One region of the Virgibacillus sediminis genome, then DNA from elsewhere that is predicted to be linked to it. Evidence: riboswitches for the same ligand, from Rfam matches in the RefSeq annotation. Region 1 holds a riboswitch; each other region holds the start of a gene.

The links. Region 1 has a riboswitch for S-adenosylmethionine ahead of ACFODW_RS02210 (methionine ABC transporter ATP-binding protein). Riboswitches for the same ligand answer to the same signal wherever they lie in the genome.
Region 2: it holds a riboswitch for S-adenosylmethionine, as region 1 does, so the genes downstream of both, ACFODW_RS01740 (methionine biosynthesis PLP-dependent protein) here and ACFODW_RS02210 (methionine ABC transporter ATP-binding protein) in region 1, are expected to answer to the same signal.
Region 3: it holds a riboswitch for S-adenosylmethionine, as region 1 does, so the genes downstream of both, ACFODW_RS07260 (carboxymuconolactone decarboxylase family protein) here and ACFODW_RS02210 (methionine ABC transporter ATP-binding protein) in region 1, are expected to answer to the same signal.
Region 4: it holds a riboswitch for S-adenosylmethionine, as region 1 does, so the genes downstream of both, ACFODW_RS12100 (5-methyltetrahydropteroyltriglutamate--homocysteine S-methyltransferase) here and ACFODW_RS02210 (methionine ABC transporter ATP-binding protein) in region 1, are expected to answer to the same signal.

The regions. Positions count from the first base shown of each region.
Region 1 covers NZ_JBHRRZ010000003.1:60,281-64,970, forward strand. Annotated here, with positions in the region: gene ACFODW_RS02200 (MetQ/NlpA family ABC transporter substrate-binding protein) at 1-404, opposite strand, end outside; gene ACFODW_RS02205 (methionine ABC transporter permease) at 464-1,132, opposite strand; gene ACFODW_RS02210 (methionine ABC transporter ATP-binding protein) at 1,122-2,153, opposite strand; SAM riboswitch class I at 2,273-2,384, opposite strand; gene ACFODW_RS02215 (thioredoxin family protein) at 2,454-2,768, opposite strand; gene ACFODW_RS02220 (toprim domain-containing protein) at 2,779-3,135, opposite strand; gene gcvH (glycine cleavage system protein GcvH) at 3,248-3,631, opposite strand; gene ACFODW_RS02230 (arsenate reductase family protein) at 3,699-4,061, opposite strand; gene ACFODW_RS02235 (acyl-CoA dehydrogenase family protein) at 4,168-4,690, opposite strand, start outside.
Region 2 covers NZ_JBHRRZ010000002.1:145,066-149,755, forward strand. Annotated here, with positions in the region: gene ACFODW_RS01730 (YjiH family protein) at 1-206, shown strand, start outside; gene menC (o-succinylbenzoate synthase) at 279-1,394, shown strand; gene ACFODW_RS01740 (methionine biosynthesis PLP-dependent protein) at 1,444-2,547, opposite strand; SAM riboswitch class I at 2,714-2,820, opposite strand; gene ACFODW_RS01745 (sodium:calcium antiporter) at 2,936-3,940, opposite strand; gene ACFODW_RS01750 (3'-5' exonuclease) at 4,118-4,642, shown strand.
Region 3 covers NZ_JBHRRZ010000013.1:57,350-62,039, forward strand. Annotated here, with positions in the region: gene ACFODW_RS07250 (MFS transporter) at 1-457, opposite strand, end outside; gene ACFODW_RS07255 (hypothetical protein) at 1,008-1,346, shown strand; SAM riboswitch class I at 1,682-1,793, shown strand; gene ACFODW_RS07260 (carboxymuconolactone decarboxylase family protein) at 2,012-2,680, shown strand; gene ACFODW_RS07265 (LLM class flavin-dependent oxidoreductase) at 2,728-4,098, shown strand; gene ACFODW_RS07270 (sodium:solute symporter family protein) at 4,157-4,690, shown strand, end outside.
Region 4 covers NZ_JBHRRZ010000017.1:231,282-235,971, reverse strand. Annotated here, with positions in the region: gene ACFODW_RS12115 (pyridoxamine 5'-phosphate oxidase family protein) at 1-314, shown strand, start outside; gene ACFODW_RS12110 (D-glycero-alpha-D-manno-heptose-1,7-bisphosphate 7-phosphatase) at 384-908, shown strand; gene metA (homoserine O-acetyltransferase MetA) at 1,023-1,931, shown strand; SAM riboswitch class I at 2,004-2,111, shown strand; gene ACFODW_RS12100 (5-methyltetrahydropteroyltriglutamate--homocysteine S-methyltransferase) at 2,194-3,303, shown strand; gene ACFODW_RS12095 (TAXI family TRAP transporter solute-binding subunit) at 3,519-4,454, shown strand; gene ACFODW_RS12090 (DUF1850 domain-containing protein) at 4,444-4,690, shown strand, end outside.

The DNA.
Region 1 (4,690 bases):
TCTTCGATATCTTCAATACTTTCAATCCCTTTGGAATATACACCCATAGGCTCGATATGGATACCTCCGATGGATTCTAATTCATATCCAGTATCTGAAATAGTTTGCTGCAAGAAAGGAATATGCTGAAAATAGTTTGCATCCAGCTCTCCACTCGCCAAATCATCATTCGGGAGTACATAGTCCTGGTATTCATCCACGTTAAGAATGATTCCTTCTTCTTCAAGCAAAGGCTTTGCCTGCTCTAAAATCTCAGCGTGCGGGGTGCTTGAGGCACCTACAGTAATTTCAACTGTTTGACCTTCTCCTCCGTCAGATGTATTGTTCTCATCTGTTTCTCCTCCGCCACAGGCAGCTAAGAACAGGATGGATAGAATTGATATGAACAATAAAGACTTCTTCATTTTTGTCTCTCCTTTAAGTTTGAAAATTTAAATTGCATATATTCAGTTTACACCAAGGGTTACCGCTTATCCAGTTTTCTGGTAATGAAGTCGCCGATGAATTGGAATAAGAACACAATCAATACAATGACTACCGTACAAAGGAATACGACATCGAAATCCCTACGTTGGAAACCAAAATAATAGGCATAGTTACCGAGACCACCAGCTCCTATAACTCCTGCCATTGCTGTATAGCCAATTAAGGCAATGGCAGTCACTGTGAGTCCGGAAACAAGAGCAGGCATTGATTCAGGAAGCAACACCTTGAAAATGATGGTACTGGTTTTTGCCCCCATGGATTTCGCCGCTTCCACAACCCCTTTATCCACTTCCCTTAAGGCTATCTCTACCAACCGGCCATAAAATGGAGCAGATCCAAGGATCAATGCCGGCAGTGCTGCATTCGGCCCCCGTATGGTGCCGACCAGAAAATCGGTAAAAGGGAACAACAGCAAAATAAGAATGATAAAGGGAATAGCACGGAAAATATTGACAAAGGAGGCAACGGCAAAGTTGGCATATTTATTCTGCCATATGCCGTCCTTCATTGTCAGATACAACATAAGTCCGAGAAGGATGCCGAATATACAAGTCCCTGCAAGTGCAAGTATGGTCATATAAAATGTTTCATAGGTGGCAACCCAGAAATCCTCCATTTGGATATTAGGAAAAAGTTCAGCCATCATCACGTATAACCTCCACTTCCACCGAGGTCTGCTCTAGAACAAAGGAAACAGCTTTTTGAATTTCCTCTTCTTCCCCGTTGATTTGTACATAAAGTGTACCGTATGCCCCACCCTGGGTCTGGGTAATTTTCCCTTGCAGAATATTAATGTCGACGTCAAACCTTTTTGCGAGTTGGCTGATCAATGCCTGATTGGTTGTCTCTCCGACAAAATGGAGGCGGATGATATTTCCTTCTTCAGATCTCTGCAGAAGCTGTGCCATACTGTCTTCCTCCTGTTGATTTCCCATTACTTGCTCTACAAACTTTTTGGTCACTGGCTTTTCGGGCCTGGAAAACAGTTCGAGTACATCTCCTTGTTCTACAACCTTCCCTTTTTCCATGACAGCCACCTGTTTGCAAATTTTACGGATTACATGCATTTCATGGGTAATAAGAATGATAGTTAACCCGAATTTCTTATTGATATCCACCAGTAGATCAAGGATAGCATTCGTCGTTTCTGGATCAAGAGCAGATGTAGCTTCGTCACAAAGCAGAACTTTCGGCTGGTTGGCCAGCGCACGTGCGATTCCTACCCGTTGTTTCTGTCCACCGCTTAATTGAGAAGGATATGCGTTCTCTCTCCCCGTCAGGCCGACCAGACCGATAAGCTCTTCTACCCGTGTCTCACGATCCTTTTTAGGAACTCCCGCAATCTCCAGCGGAAAAGCGATATTGTCTTTGACCGTCCGTGACCAAAGCAAGTTGAAATGCTGGAAGATCATCCCGATATCTTGCCGTGCAACTCGCAACTGTTTACTGTTTAATGTTGTAATTTCTCTGTCGTCAATAACGATCTTCCCCTCCGAAGGTTCCTCCAGCCGGTTCAAGAGTCTGACAAAGGTGCTTTTACCGGCACCACTGTAGCCTATCACACCAAATATATCACCTTCATTTATAGTTAGTGACAAATCATCAACTGCGGTGATATCCTGTTTATCCGTTTTGAAATATTTACTTAGATTCTCAATGGAAATCATGGTAATCCCCCTTTCATTCTGGAACTATTGGTAGTATGTACAATCCATACTTTTATAAAAAAACATAAAAAAGCCTTTCTGTAAGAGAACAGAAAGACGCCAGTTTATGCCTTCTAGTTCTCTTATCTGTCAAAGTTTTACTTTGCAGGAGTTGGCACCTTTCAAATATCAATATATTTGAAGGTTGCCGCGGGTTCACTGGGCCAGTCCCTCCACCGCTCAAGATAAGAGTTGAAATTTTATTTGATTGCAATCCAATACCCAAAATAGTACCATGCATGCAATGCCGTGTCAACCGCTTTATTGCTCTTGAAAGAGTTGCGGTTTATATTTCATTAAATAACTGTATATATTGGGAATGGAATGGAATGTATATACCTTTTCCACATATTCACCTTTTTCTTTGACCAGCAGGCATGGCACACTTTCAATCTGTTTTTCCTGCATGAATTCGGGATGCAGGGAAGCATTCATTTCGAAAAATATATCTTGTTTATGCACCTGTTCAATCTTTTCCAGCATACTACGTGCAAGCTGGCATGTCCCACAAAAAGGGGTATAGATATACACAAGGAAATTTTCCTGTTCTGATATTTCTTTGGTAAATTGCTTCAAACTCCTCACCCTATACTAAAAAAATCGGGTTAACCGCTATATGTTTACTTACTAATGCAGAGGCAAGGATATTTTCTGGTGTGGTGGCCACTTCCCGGTACTCACTGCTTACAAAGATGTGCTCTGCATGTGGCAGTTCCCTGGACAACTGCTTTCTCAGCTTCACGCCGGAAGGATCTTCATCCACTAAAATGATGACCTCCTTGTGGTCCAAATCATATGTTTCCAATAATTCATCAAAGCGCTCCACACCTAATGTCCCATGCGTACAAACAATGGTCACGTCATCCGTAATCAATTTTTGGATCTGCCGTTTATCGGTTAAACCCTCAACAATAATCACCTTGTCGGTCTCATGCGTAATCATCCCATAGCACTCCTTATGAAATCAAGCAAGAAGCTTATTTACTTTAATATATGATAAAAACATGGCTGACTATACACTGTTCAGCGTGTTAGTCAGCCCAAATTTCAGATATTCAGTCCTCTTCGGTAATTTCTGCGTACTGTTCTGGCGATAACAAATCATCAAGTTCTGTAGTACTGGAAGGTTCAATCACAACCATCCATGCTTTTTCATAAGGAGATTCATTTACAAATTCGGGACTGTCCTCAAGTTCCTCATTGACTTCAACGACTTTGCCGCTTATAGGAGCATATAGCTCGGATACCGTTTTGACGGACTCGACACTGCCAAATGGTTCATCCACTTTCAGCACATCTCCCGGTGCCGGCAACTCGACAAATACAATATCCCCCAACTCGTCCTGAGCGAAGTCGGTGATACCAACCCGGACATTATCTCCTTCTTTTTTTACCCATTCATGTTCTTTAGAATACAGCAAGTCCTGTGGTAAGCTCATTCTCATCCCTCCAAATTTTCATTCCAATACCACTATACTAGTTAACTCTTTTTTTCGCTACCATTGTTTACCGCTCCAGCCAGACATCCCTAAATGTATCTTCTTTAAAGCCCACTGTAACCTGCTCGCCATCGGTTACGATCGGGCGTTTGATCAGCATGCCGTCGGAAGCTAGAATTTCAGCCATCTCCTCCGTTCCGGCATCCTTTATTTTGTCCTTTATGTTGAGCTCTCGATACTTCTTTCCGCTTGTATTAAAAAATTTTTTCGCAGGAAGACCGCTCTTATCAATCAGTTCAAGAATCATCTGTTTGGAAGGCGGCTCTTCGACGATATGTACTGGTTCATAGGCAACCTCATTTTCTTCCATCCACTTTTTCGCTTTTTGGCATGTACCGCATTTCGGGTACCAGTAAAAAGTCAACGTCATTATTTTCCCTCCCCTTTCTTTCACTGATATATTATCATGTTTTTGGCCGATCATTCCACCTGCATGAAAGAACCTCCCTGTATGCCAGAGAGGTTCCACTTATACGCTACACGCTATATTTTTCCCCATTTATTATCTCAGCAGCTATCTCCCGTTTTTTGGCAATGACATTGACAGGTGTATGCCTAGTAAGCTTCCTAAGGGAAGAAAGCATTATTCTGAGCGCATCCCCCTGTTCGACTGCAATCAATGTTTCTTTGGCATCCGCTTCTATTCGATTGAAAGCTTCCTGGACATATACTTGAGTATATAGCAGCTTTTGTTTATTTTTCTCTTCACCAGTCTTATTCATTGCCTTTTCAGTACGCAGAATAGCCGATTCCATATTATATACCTCTGCTGTCATATCCGCTATATTCACTAACAGCTCCTGCTCGCCTTCAATCTTTTGCATATACTTCTGAGCAGCTGTTCCTGCGGCAAGAAGTATCATCTTCTTAGCGTTCTTAAGCAGATATTTTTCTTGTTCCAGAGCCCCTTCCCCTGCTTCTTCCGGCATCATCATTACCAACTCTTCCTGTAGTTCTTGTGCTTTTTGGAGCAGCGGCAGCTCCCCTTTCATTGCCTTC
Region 2 (4,690 bases), on a different contig from region 1:
TGGGAAGCGGTATTGAGAGTGAATTGACCAGATTCGTTGTCGGTGCTCTCTCATTGACTCAAATCATTTATATGTCGGAAATCGGTGTACTCATTATGCGTTCGAATATCCCGATCAACTTCCTTGAACTGTTCATCATCTTTGTGGAACGGACCATCATCACGCTGCCGATCATTGTCTTGATTGCCCATCTTATAGTATTTTAAATATAGAAAAATAGACAGCAGTCCACATAAGGGCTGCTGTCTTTCAATGGAAAAGAATGGGAGGTCGTCGATATGGAAGTCCCGATACAGAAAATTACGATGAAGCGGCTGAAAATGCGGCTGAAGACCCCATTTGCCACCAGTTTCGGAACCATGAGGCATAAAGAATTCTTTCTGCTGGCGGCAAGTGATGGGGAGGGGAATACGGGGTATGGCGAATCGGCTGCCTTCACCGAACCTTGGTATACAGAGGAAACGGTAGAAACGACCCGCCATATGCTGGAAGATTTCCTGATTCCGATCTTGGGAGAGAATAAAGTCAGCCATCCGGATGAGGTCTCCGAGCTGTTCCGGCCAATCAGAAGGAACAACATGGCCAAGGCAAGTGTGGAAGGGGCGGTTTGGGATCTCTATGCCAAGCGAAAAGGCATACCTCTTGCCGAGGCGCTCGGGGGCAAAAAGCAAAAAATTGATGTAGGGGTCAGTCTCGGCATCCAGCCGACCGTCAAGGATACCCTCGAGGTGATGGAACAGTATTTGGAGGAGGGGTATAAGCGGATCAAGCTGAAGATAAAGCCGGGGTGGGATATAGATGTCCTAAGGGAAGTACGGCGCCGATTTCCCGAGGCACCGATCATGGCAGATGCCAATTCTGCCTATACATTGGAGGATATCGACCACCTGAAACAGCTGGATGATCTGGATCTTCTCATGATAGAACAGCCGCTTGGAGCGGATGACATTATCGACCATGCAAAACTGCAAAGAGTTATCCAGACACCTGTTTGTCTGGATGAAAGCATCACCTCGCTGGAGGATGTTAAAAAGGCCCGCGAATCGGGCAGCTGCCAGGTGATCAATATCAAGATCAGCCGTGTCGGAGGGCTGACGGAAGCCCGGAAAATCCATGATTTTTGCCAGCGGCAGGGTATCCGGGTCTGGTGCGGTGGCATGCTGGAAGCAGGTGTCGGCAGGGCACACAATATAGCGTTGACCACCTTGCCTCAATTTCTGCTTCCTGGTGACACTTCTGGATCCTCCCGCTATTGGGAAAAGGACATCATCAAGCCGGAAGTGGTAGTGACAGATGGCGAAATTTCCGTCCTCGACCGGCCGGGAATCGGCTATGAACTGGATGAGGAAGCTGTCCGGAGATTTACCATCGAGGAGAAAGTATTTGAATTATGACAGAGAAAAAATGCGATCATCCCAAGCGTAAGGGGTGATCGCATTTTTTTTACAGTCTATTAAGTGCCTGGTCGAGATCCTCTATCAAGTCTTCGGCGCGTTCGATCCCGATGGAAAAGCGGAGCAGTGTATCGGTGATGCCGCGGCTTTCTCTTTCTTCTTTAGGTATCTCTGCATGTGTCTGGGTAGCTGGATAGGTGATAAAACTCTCTACACCGCCCAGACTTTCCGCAAACGTAATCAGTTCGAGATTTTGTAGCAGTGGATCGACCCAGTCACTGTTTTTCAGCCGGAAGGACAGCATTCCGCCTTTGCCCGGATACAATACGTTTTCTACCGCGGTGTGGCCCTCCAAGAATTCTGCAATCTTTCTGGTATTCTCCTGATGGCGGTCCATCCTCAGTGAGAGTGTCTTCAGGCCGCGCATAACGAGCCACGAATCGAAGGCGGACAATACAGCACCAGAGGTATTATGCAAAACAGCCAGTCTTTCACATAGCTCCTCTCCCTTGGCCGCAACCAAGCCTGCAAGAACATCATTATGGCCGCCGATATATTTGGTGGCACTATGAATGACAATATCTGCCCCCAATTCAATCGGACGCTGCAGATAAGGGGTTAGGAAAGTATTGTCCACGATCAGCAGCAAATCATGGCGTTTGGCCAGTTCGGCGACTTCTGTAATATTGATTTCCTGCATCAATGGGTTGGTCGGAGTTTCCAGGAAAATTGCTTTCGTTTTATCCGTGACCAGTTCTTCTGTTTCTTCTTCAATGCTCGTAAATGGCATATAGCGGGTAATGATGTCATATGCCTTCTCATACTGCTCCAAGATACGATAGGTGCCGCCGTATAAGTCGTCAGGTGCGATGATTTCGTCGCCGGAACGGAAGAGGGAAAGAACCAGCTGGATCGCAGACATGCCGGAACTGCATGCAAATCCCTTGTCACCTGATTCCAGGTCGGCGATTCCATCTTCTAAAAGGGTGCGTGTAGGGTTTTTAGTGCGGGTGTAGTCATAGCCGGTTGATTGTCCCAGTCCTACATGCTGGTAGGCAGTCGACAAATAGATCGGTGGATTGATGGCGCCAGTTTTTTTATCACTCTTATTTCCAAGTTGTGCGAGTTTCGTTTCGATGCTCTTATGGGTCATTTCTTCATCTCCTTGATTTCTTTCTAGTCAGGCGCATAGAACTGTAGACACTGTCCGGTTTTTCGCTGGGACCGGAGGCAAGATCTTCTTTGTGCGCTGTTGGGGTGAGAATACGTCAAAGCCCCCTTCTTATCCATAAGAAGAGGGCTCGGTTTTATTGAGGCTCTTCTTATCTTCAGCACGCAAGCTTCTGGAATTGGCACAGTACTGACGGATTGCCAGTCTGCTGCCGAGGCTTCGAAGGGCCAGTCCCTCCACCTCTCTGGATAAGAAAATTCAGTATTCGATTTATTTACTACGTACAATACACCCGGTCCATGAAAAAGTCAAGATATACATGGTGTAGGAAAATTCTGCCTTTTCCTCCATCTTCTTTATGGGTGTTGCATTAACCTGCCAGGAGGTAAATGACCCCTGCTGCATAGCTGATCAGTGCCAAGGATGAAGGAAGTAGGTACGTCAGCATATTCCTTGTCCTGTCGCGTTTGATGTTAATCATGACGATCGCAGTAAGGAGGAACCCGAGCAGGGAGAGGTACAGCAGATCATCACTGGCTGCCTGCCACATATTCCCCTTGGGATAAAAGAAATCCCCTGCAGCAAGGATGGTAATGTTGAAAGCATTGCTCCCAAGCAAAGTCCCCACCGCAAGGTTCATATTGGATAATTTCAATGCGGTATATACACTTGCTGCATCCGGCAAGGAAGTTGCCAGGGCGATCATCAGACTGCCGACCGCCGTCGCACTGATGGCGGTCTGCTGGGAAATTGCGTCTCCGGTAAGCGACAACGTACTGCCGGTGATAAATATGGTTGCCGCAAAAATGAGGAAACGCCGGACGGCCTGCCCCAGCCGGGTATTTTTGTCAGGTTCCTGAACCTCTTCTTCCTGCGGGCTTCCGGAAAGCAGCTTCATGCCAAGCAAGTAGACAACGATAAGGGCCAAGCTGGTGAAGCTCAAGCCGAACAGGGAGAAGTTGAAGTTGAACCCAAGCCCAAGAGCTGTCAGTACGCAGAGCAGCAAGGCAAGGTATCCGGTATATAAATGATTATGGGAGGCTGTAAGGAAGAGGCGCTTCCGGCGGAAATGCACATCGAGCAGGAACAGGACAAATATATTGAAGAGTATGCTCCCCACTCCATTACCGATGACAATATCAGCATTGCCAATCACACTTGCAGAGATGGTTGCTGTAAGCTCAGGCAGTGAAGTGGCAACAGAGAGGAGCAGCGTTCCCGCCAGGAATCCACCTATTTTTGCCTGCTTGCTGATGATGTTGGCATATTTAGACAGCTGAGCAGCGGCAAAGACAGAAAGAATTGCTGAAATGATGAATATGACGAATAGCGTGACAGAATGGATAGGCCATCTGCTCCTTTCATGATGTCCAATACTGGTTGATAGGTTCTTTCTTCTATTTCATTCCCTATTTGCTGAAAGTATAACATCCAAAGGAGAAGCAATTTCTGGCAGCAGTTTTTGATATGGATGGGACAGAAAGCATGCCGGGCTGTTGGGATAAATGTTATCATAGGAAAAGAATACCAGCATAGAAAGGGTCCATATGTTATGAAATTCGTATCCATTGACTTTGAAACCGCCAATGAAAAACGCTTCAGTCCATGTGCAGTAGGGATCGTTGTAGCCAATCAGCATGAGATTGAGAAAGAATATTACAGCCTGATTAATCCTCTCATGCCTTTCAGCCAGTTCAACACGAGGATTCACGGAATTACGGAAGAGGATGTGGAGGAGGCGCCGACATTCGCCCAGCTATGGCCGGAGCTGAACAGCTTTCTTTCGGGGCAGCTGGTGGTCGCACATAATGCAAGCTTCGATATGAGTGTGATCCGCCAGACATTGGACCATTACAGCCTGGAATACCCAGAGATGGATTATCTTTGTACAGCGAATCTTTCCAAAAGGGTATGGCCCGACCTGATGAATCATAAGCTGAATACCGTTGCAGCACATCATGGTATGCGGTTTGAACACCATCATGCATTAGAAGATGCACGCGTGGCTGCAAAAGTATTCATGCAGGCGCTGTCCGCCTATAGAGCGGGAGGGGTTTGCTGGAAGCGTGCCGGATAACAAAAGGCAGAATCTATGAACGGGGTTATTACCCGCCTAAATCAAAGC
Region 3 (4,690 bases), on a different contig from region 1:
CCGCAGCCATGGAACCATATGGGATATTAACAGATGTATATAACATCCCCCATAAAATATATGTTACATAGGCATATGCAAGATAAAAGCCTTCAGACATACCTGGAATTGGCAGAAACATTAAAGCACTTGCAATGACAAGCGGGAATGACATTCTAAAAATCCAAGGTAGAAATTTTCCTTTTGACGTTGTCTTTCTGGAGTCGATAAAACGTCCCCATAAGACATCGGTTACCGCATCCCACATACGTGCAACTAAAAATAAAGTACCAACGGCTGCAGCACTAATCCCAAAGATGTCGGTATAGAACACCATTAGGAATGTACTTACTAGAATGAAAGAGAAATCGTTTCCAAAATCCCCTAATAAATATCCAATTTTATCTCGCATACCAAATGGACGAACTGGCTGGTTATTGTTTTCCATTGATCCATTTACTTCTATCGCTCTTTCCATTATGAATACCTCCATTAATTATGAAAATTTCCCAAATCAACATTGTCATTTAGCGCCTTTTTAAACGTATAACAAAATAATAGAATCATTATTCATATATACGCTTATAACGCTTTCATAAAGATTAAGGTTGGTTAGTCCCAACAACCTAATAAGACGGCTTTGTTATAGATTCTTTACCATATGTTTGGTTTTCACATAAAACAATTATGATTGAATAAGTTCATAAGTTATTTTGTCTGCTCAACAAACTAATTAACTTATAAGCTTATATTATATGAAAACGTTTTTAAGTGCAAGCGCTTTTTTGCCAGGAAGTTAAAATAACGGCATACTCTATTGGTGAAATATGGGGGATATAGTACCTTGACAATTCTGTCAATTCATGGAACTATTATAGTAACCCTCGTATCACCTCTAGTTACTACTCCTATTTTCAAATAATGCAACCCTACCATTACCCGCCTATGAAGTGCATCACACTATCCTTCTTCACACACTTATTTTCCGACATTGTTTCAACAAAAAATTAAATTATAAATGAAAAGGAGTGCTTTTATTGGGACACGATATTTCAGGATTCAATAAAGCAGGAGAAGAAGTTGCTTATGCCCGTTTTAGCATGGGTAACTATAATGCTACCATACTGTACAATTTACTTGACGCGAACCGTTACAATGCTGGGGTCAGCGGGTCGGGCCAAAGTTCCACTTTCTCCCTAGACCAAATGGAAAGGGCATTGGATTCCTATCGTAAATTATATGAAAATGGTGATCCTCTGCCAGAAAACGATCCCTTAACTTGGGATATAAAACAGATTGCTGAATTTTTGCTAGACTGTTTAGCAACAGCAAAAAAAGAAGGAAATGTAGGAGTGTATTTTGGCTGATTATTTTTATTCAACCACTATCATCTATAATTTCCCCTGCAAGGAATAGTCCCCATTTCCTCTCCAGCCAATTTCTCTTCACACTTAAAAACTCTAACTTAATTTTTAGAAGTGCTATTCATCAACTCTTTATAAAATATAGGGCCGAGGTGATGATAGCTCACTCATAAGGCAAGATATCCAGAAACTGTAGGCTGCTTAGTTATTCATGGGTGAATAGGAGTAGTAATTTTTATGCAGTTTGCAAAAATTGTAGAATTCCTTCTTGACAGTTTTCTAAGTATTCTATATGATGTAAAGAAATCTTAAAAATATCAAAAATTAAATAAAGCAATTCCTTATCAAGAGTCGGGGGAGGAACTGGTCCAGAGATCCCGCAGCAACCGTTACTATGAAATACAGTAAAATGGTGCTAATTCCAGCAAGCATTCGCTTGAAAGATGAGACAGTGTGTAAAAACCTCTTCCTCATCCGGAGAGGTTTTTTCATTTCATTCGTACTGTCAGGTTTAGGATAAAGGGATTCATATTCTCTAAAAACCGAGTAAATTGATGAGGTAAATGCTATTTAATTGGAAGGGGGTGAAGCAAATCAATAAATAATGAAGTACCTTAGTGTCTAATCTATTTATCCATTACAATCAAAATTTTAAATTATGAGGAGAGATTACATTGACAAAGACTGATAGCTTGTACAAAAAATCATATTTTAGCAGGATCACTGAATTAAAGGAATACGCACCGGAAGCATTTGAATCCTTTTTTGCCTTTAATGACAAGGCATTGGCCGAGGGCAATTTGTCCGTGAAATTGAAAGAGCTGATTGCTGTTGCGGTAGCGCATATTACTGGATGCCCGTATTGCATTGAATTGCATGTAGGCAATGCGAAGAAAAACGATGCTGATAAGGAGGAAGTAGCGGAAGCAATTTTTGTGGCAACGGCATTGAAGGCGGGATCTGCTGCAGCCCACGGTGTAAACGGTCTTAATGCATTTGATGGAGAAAGAGATGATGAGCTGTATAAAGCATCCTATTTCAATCGACTGAAGGAGTTTGGTGCTATCAATAGTGATACATTCCAGGCGTTCGCAGCATTTGATCAACAGGCAATTAAAGCAGGAAAGTTGACGGAAAAAGAAAAAGAGTTAATAGCAGTAGCATCCGCACATACAACAGGGTGTGCTTACTGTATTGACTTGCATACGAAAAACGCCAAAAAAACTGGAGCGACCTTGGAGGAAATATCTGAAGCAATTTTTGTGGCAGTAGCTCTAAAAGCCGGTTCAGCGATTGCACATAGTGTGAATGCATTAAATGCTTACGATCAGGCTTGAATCTTCAGCAAACATCACTCAAATGTTATGGAAAAGGAGCTGCGAGGATGAAAAAACAAATTCACTTGAATGGGTTTATTCAAAACTCACCATCCCCTCACTCAACGGGGTTATGGAAACATGAGAAGGATCAGGGGATTAATCACAACCAGCTGTCGTATTGGACAGAAACAGCAAAAATTCTAGAGCGCGGAAAATTTGATGCCATGTTTATTGCGGATGTGCTGGGAACATACAGTGCATACGGGAACAGCCATCAAGCGGCTGCTCAGCATGCTGTCCAGCTTCCAGCCCATGATCCATTGCTGCCGATTTCAGCTATGGCCGCTGTCACTGAAAATCTGGGCTTTGCACCAACGATTTCCTCTACATATGCACAACCTTACGCACTTGCACGGCAATTATCGACGCTTGATCATTTAACGGAAGGGAGGGTCGCCTGGAATGTTGTGACATCCTATCTTGAAAGCGAAGCAGTCAATCTAGGGCTTTCCGGCCGCCTCCCCAAGGAGCTCCGCTATGATCGTGCAGATGAGTTTCTCGAAGTGGTCTATAAACTTTGGGAGCACAGCTGGGAGGATGATTCGGTTGTTTATGATAGGGAGAACGATACATTTGCACATCCGGATAAAGTTCGGCTGATCAATCACGAAGGTGAATTTTTCAATGTACCCGGCCCACATTTGGTCGAGCCTTCCCCTCAGCGTACGCCGGTTCTGTTCCAGGCAGGTGCTTCGCCGAAAGGAAGGAACTTTGCGGCTAAACATGCCGAGGCTGTATTTACCAAAAATCATTCATTGGATGCATTGAAAGCCTATGTGAAAGACATCCGAAAGAGAACACAGGAACAGGGAAGAAATCCGGATGATGTGGCGATTTTCCCGATGATCCTGCCAATCATTGGGTCTACGGAAGAAGAAGCTTATGCAAAATATGAGGATTTGACCAACCATGTCAGCTATGAAGGAACGGCTTCTCTTCTTTCCGGGCACACGGGAATTGATTTCTCTAAATATGACCCGGACCAGTATATTGAGGATATAGAGACAGAAGCAGTACAGGGCAACTTGGATATGTATACGAAAGATCCTAATAAAAAATGGACATTGAGGGAAGCCGTCAAAAATCATGGACTTGGTAATGGTACCGTTAAATTCATCGGAACGCCAAAGCAGATTGCAGATCGAATCGAGCAATGGGCTGTCGAAGGAGATGTCGATGGGTTCAATATCGCACAAACCTATTCACCGGGGACGTTTAGAGAATTTGTAGATTTAGTGGTACCTGAATTGCAGAGGCGCGGTATTTACCGGACGGAATACGAAGGAAAGACACTGCGGGAAAATATGTTTGGAAAAGGTGCCCATTTGCCTGACAACCACCCGGCGAGAAAGCTTGGTGCCAAACAGCCGCAATAAAAAGGGGGGGAACGCCTCCCCTTCACTAGTGAATGATAAAAAGTAAAGGAGGTCGGAAATGAGTACAATTACGCTGTACACATGGATTGGGTTTGCCGCATTTCTTGGAGTTATGGTGATCCTTGGTATCGTAAGTGCCAGAAAAACGAAAAGTGTAAGTGATTTTGCTACTGGTGGAGGAAGCTTGGGGCCATATGTACTTGGTCTATCCTTTGCTGCAACCTATTTAAGTGCCGCAACATTTCTCGGATATCCGGGATGGACCCATGCCTGGGGATTGTCCAACCTTTGGCTGTTCCTGGCAATGATTGGCGGTGGGCCGATAGGAGTATTAATGGTAGCAAAAAAGGTGAGGAAGCTGAATACGAAGCAAAAGTCACTTTCCCTGCCGGATTGGCTCGGCGATTTTTATAATAGTGATATATTGAGAGTAGGAACAGGGCTGATTCTGCTCTTCAATGTATTTTACATAGCGGCTCAGTTTGTAGCGGGTGCGCGAATCTTTGAATATCTTCTCGGAATGTCTTATACAAACGGACTGATATTTATTACGGCAATTGTTGTTCTTTATGTATTTGCAGGCGGTGCCTTT
Region 4 (4,690 bases), on a different contig from region 1:
TTTATCATGATGGCTTGAAGCTTTATACCCCTACAAGCAAAGATACGGATAAGACGGAGGAGATTGAGGAAAACCCCTATACACACATCCTGATCGGGTATGAAGGAGAGGGATTTGGCGATGATTATGTAGAGTACCAAGGCAAGGTACGTCTCAATGATTCAGAGGAGATGCGCAGCAGGCTGTGGAGCGAAGATTTGGCGATGTATATGGAAGGACCCGACGATCCGAATTATGTGGTTCTGGAAATAGAGCCTATCGGTATCCGCCTAATGAATAAAACGGGTCAGCCGCCACAAGAACTGGAATTATAATACGGATGAGAGGTTGGGATAAAAAACGTTTGTCTCAGCCTCTTTTACTGGACGAAAGGAGAGTCTGCATTGTCCAAAGGAATATTTCTTGATCGGGACGGGGTCTTGAATGAAGTGCTTACGGACCGTGTCCAATTCGTTAATAGTCCGGAAGATTTTTATTTGCTGCCTGGGGTTGGAGAGGCAATTCATCTGCTGAATAAAGCGGGGTTCAAGGTGTTTGTGGTGACAAACCAGGGAGGAGTGGGACTTGGCTTTATGGCGAAAGAAGCATTGATAGAAATACATAACAAGATGCAGCAGGATCTGCACGAGTACGGAGCAGTGATTGATGATATTGCTTACTGCCCTCATAAACCGCATGCAAACTGTGCATGCCGGAAGCCGAAACCCCAGATGATTTTAGATTTGGCTGAAAAGCATCAGGTTGATATAAAGGAAAGTTTTATGGCCGGTGACCGGGAACCAGATATCCAGGCCGGGAAGAAGGCGGGAGTAAGGACTATTCTGATAGGAGACGGCATTTTGGACGGTGTTGATGCTGATTATGTATTTCCCGATTTACTGTCTGCAGCAAAATGGCTTACAGCATAAATTTAGGTGGAAAATTAAGTTTCCCTATTTTATTCCAGCCGAAGCTGTTGCGGGAATTTTGCATTATCTTTATAATAGTAAGCATTATCTGAGCATACACAGGGGGAGATGCTGTTGCCAATAAATATACCAAAGGAACTGCCAGCAACTGAAGAGCTGAGGCATGAAAAGATATTTGTAATGGATGAGGATCGTGCCAGATCACAGGATATCCGTCCGTTGAATATCCTTATCGTCAACCTCATGCCAGAAAAGGAAAGAACTGAACTGCAGCTCCTTCGTCTGCTTGGCAATACGCCGTTGCAGGTGAACATTTCCTTTCTGAGGATGAAGACACATGAAGCGAAGAATACTAGCAAATCTCATTTAGACACGTTCTATGAAACATTCGGAGAGGTAAAGGACCGCCGCTTTGATGGAATGATCATAACCGGAGCACCCATTGAACACCTTGAGTTTGAAGAAGTGGACTATTGGGACGAATTGACAGAGATCATGGAGTGGAGCAAGAGCAATGTCACTTCCGTACTGAATATTTGTTGGGGGGCACAGGCTTCCTTGTATTATCATTATGGAATCAACAAGTATCCGCTGCCGAAGAAGCTCTCCGGCATCTATCAGCACCGGGTTTCCGACCAGACCATCAATCTGGTCCGTGGGTTTGAGGATATCTTCAATGCCCCTCATTCCCGCTATACTGCCGTTTCCATGGAAGATATAGAGAAAGACCCGCGCCTTCTGCTGCTGTCTTCTTCCGAAGAGGCGGGCGCTTTCATAATTTTATCCAAGGATGAGAAGCATATCATGGTTACGGGCCATTTGGAATATGATGCAGATACGCTTGCAGAAGAATATGCCCGCGACTTGAGCAAAGGGCTTGATATCAGCATACCTGAGAATTATTTTCCGAATAACGATGTAAACCAGCATCCTTTGAATACATGGAGGTCCCATACACATCTGCTGTTCTCTAATTGGCTCAATTATTATGTCTATCAGCAGACACCATATCAATGGGATTAATCAACCCCTTTGCTTTTAGAGGAAAAAATGCTATCATACTAGATATGAAAATACAGACAATTAAATGAATTGTTCTTATCCGGAGAGGCCGAGGGACTGGACCAATGAAGCCTCAGCAACCTGTTTTTCCCGACAAGGTGCTACTTCCAGCAAGTCGTCTGGCGGCTTGAATGATAAGAGGGATGAATTGCTTTATGCAGGGTCTCTTCTTATGCGAGAGGCCCTTTTTCATTATTACACCATAGAAGGAGAGGGACGAATCATGGCAGTAAAGTTAGAGAAGAAGGCTCCTTTTAAAGGGGATCATGTAGGAAGTCTGCTGCGGCCGGAGCGCTTGAAGCAGGCAAGATTGCAACATGCAAATGGAGAAATTACAGCAGAACAGCTGCGGAAGGTCGAAGATGAAGAGATCATCAAGTTGGTGGAGAAGCAGAAGGAAGCAGGGCTGCAATCCATCACGGATGGCGAATTTCGCCGTTCCTGGTGGCATTTTGATTTCCTTGAAAACCTTGTAGGGGTAAGGGGATACGACCCAGGATCTGGGCTGAGCTTTAAAGGGATTGAAACAAAGTCCTATATTATCAAGGTAGAGGATAAGGTGGATTTTGATGAAAGGCATCCCTTCCTGGAACATTACAAGTTTTTGCATGAGCAAGTAGGAGAAAACCATGTACCTAAAATGACCATACCAAGTCCGAACATGCTTCTCCTGCGAGGAGAAATTGACGAGGATACATATGGCGTGGAGGACATTCTGCCGGATTTGACCAAAGCTTACAAGAAGGCCATCCGCGCATTCTATGATGCCGGCTGCCGCTATTTGCAGCTGGATGACACTTCCTGGGCAACTTTCTTATCTGAGAAGGGTCTCCAATCCCTCCGCGACAAGGGGTATGACCCGGAGAAGCTGCAGGAACTGTTTACCCGTGCGATTAATGAATCATTGGAAGGCCGTCCGGATGACATGCTGATAACCATGCACATCTGCCGAGGCAACTACCGTTCCCACTATTTCAGTGAGGGGTCTTATGATGCGGTTTCTGAAATTATTTTCAGTAAACTTCAAGTTGATGGGCTGTTCCTTGAATTTGATGATGAACGTTCTGGTGGATTCGAGCCCCTCAAGCATGTGAATAGAGATGACTTGCATGTGGTCCTCGGACTCATTACTACTAAGTTCGGCGAGCTGGAAGACAAGGAAGAAGTGAAACAACGCATTTCCAAAGCTGCTGAGTATTTGCCGGCCGACCAGTTGGCCCTCAGCCCGCAATGTGGATTTGCTTCTACTGAAGAAGGTAATGATATTACTGAGGAACAGCAATGGGAAAAAATCCGCCATGTCCTCGACATTGCCAAGGATGTATGGAAATAATAGATATTAAGAAAAGCAGGCTGCACTGGAAATTACTATTCCGGTGCAGCCTGTTTTTTTGTATATATATCGGGTAATATTTAACAAATTCAAAATAATGGTAAGTTACTTCCCAATTGAAACCGTTTGCTGTATACTATTTTTGGAATCTTATAAAGGGGGTAATAGAATTGTTACGAAATAAAATAGGTTTGGCATTAGGGGTATTGGTTTTGATGCTGCTTGCTGCCTGTGGCGGTGGGAATGAAGAATCAGGCGGTGAAGCAGGAGGCAATGGAGAAGGACTCGATACAAATATCGTCACCATCGCGACTGGTGGTTCTTCCGGTCCATACAACATTATTGGCACAACCTTGGCGGAAACATATAGTAATGAATTCGGAATTAATTCAAGAACACAGACCACAGGAGCTTCCGTGGAAAACGTCAACTTGATGAAAGAAGATAAAATTGAAATGGCTTTCACCATGAGTGATGTTGTGAGTCAGGCAGTCGAGGGGACGGGGAACTTTGACGCACCGATTGAGAAAGTCAATCAGATAGCAGCATTATACCCTAACTATGTACAAGTAGTGACTACAGCCGATTCTGGAATAGAAACCCTTTCAGACCTGGAAGGAAAACGGGTAGCGGTTGGCGACCAAAACTCCGGTGTAGAGGTGAACGCCCGTAATCTTCTGAAAGGACATGGGATAACCTATGACGACTTGGAAGTTGATTATTTAGGGTATGCTGAAGCAGCCGATGGACTGAGGGCAGGTCAATTGGATGCCGCTTTCCTGACCAGTGGGCTTCCTAATGCTTCCCTGTTAGAGCTTTCCGAATCACTGGACATCCGGCTGGTAACCATCAAACAGGAAGATGTAGAGGAAATCGCCCAGGATCAGTCCTATTTTGTACCAATGGAAATACCGGCAGATACGTATGGCAATGAGGAAGCAGTTCCAACAGCTGCCATCATGAATGCTTTGATTGTACGCGAAGATATGAGTGAAGAGGATGTCTACAAGTTGACAAAGGCATTCTTTGAAAACCTGGATTCTTTGGAAAACTCCCACCAGGCAGCTTCTGACATTTCCTTGGAAGAAGCCCAAGAAGGACTTGTAGCACCACTCCATCCAGGAGCCGAACGCTATTATAATGAACAGTAAGTGGATGAAATGGGGCGCATGGTTGATTGTGCCCTTTTTTTTCCTGTTTTTCAAACTACCTGTGATTGGGCTGGAAGCGGATAACACGGTCTACTATTTGAAAGAACCGGCTTTTCAGCTGAAATGGATTCATTCTGTGGAGAAAGAAGAATGGTTTGAAACATATGAACGGCATGGCAGCAAGCTTATGCTGACAGATACGCTGTTCAAGACATTTGGTGCCGGGACTCCTTCAG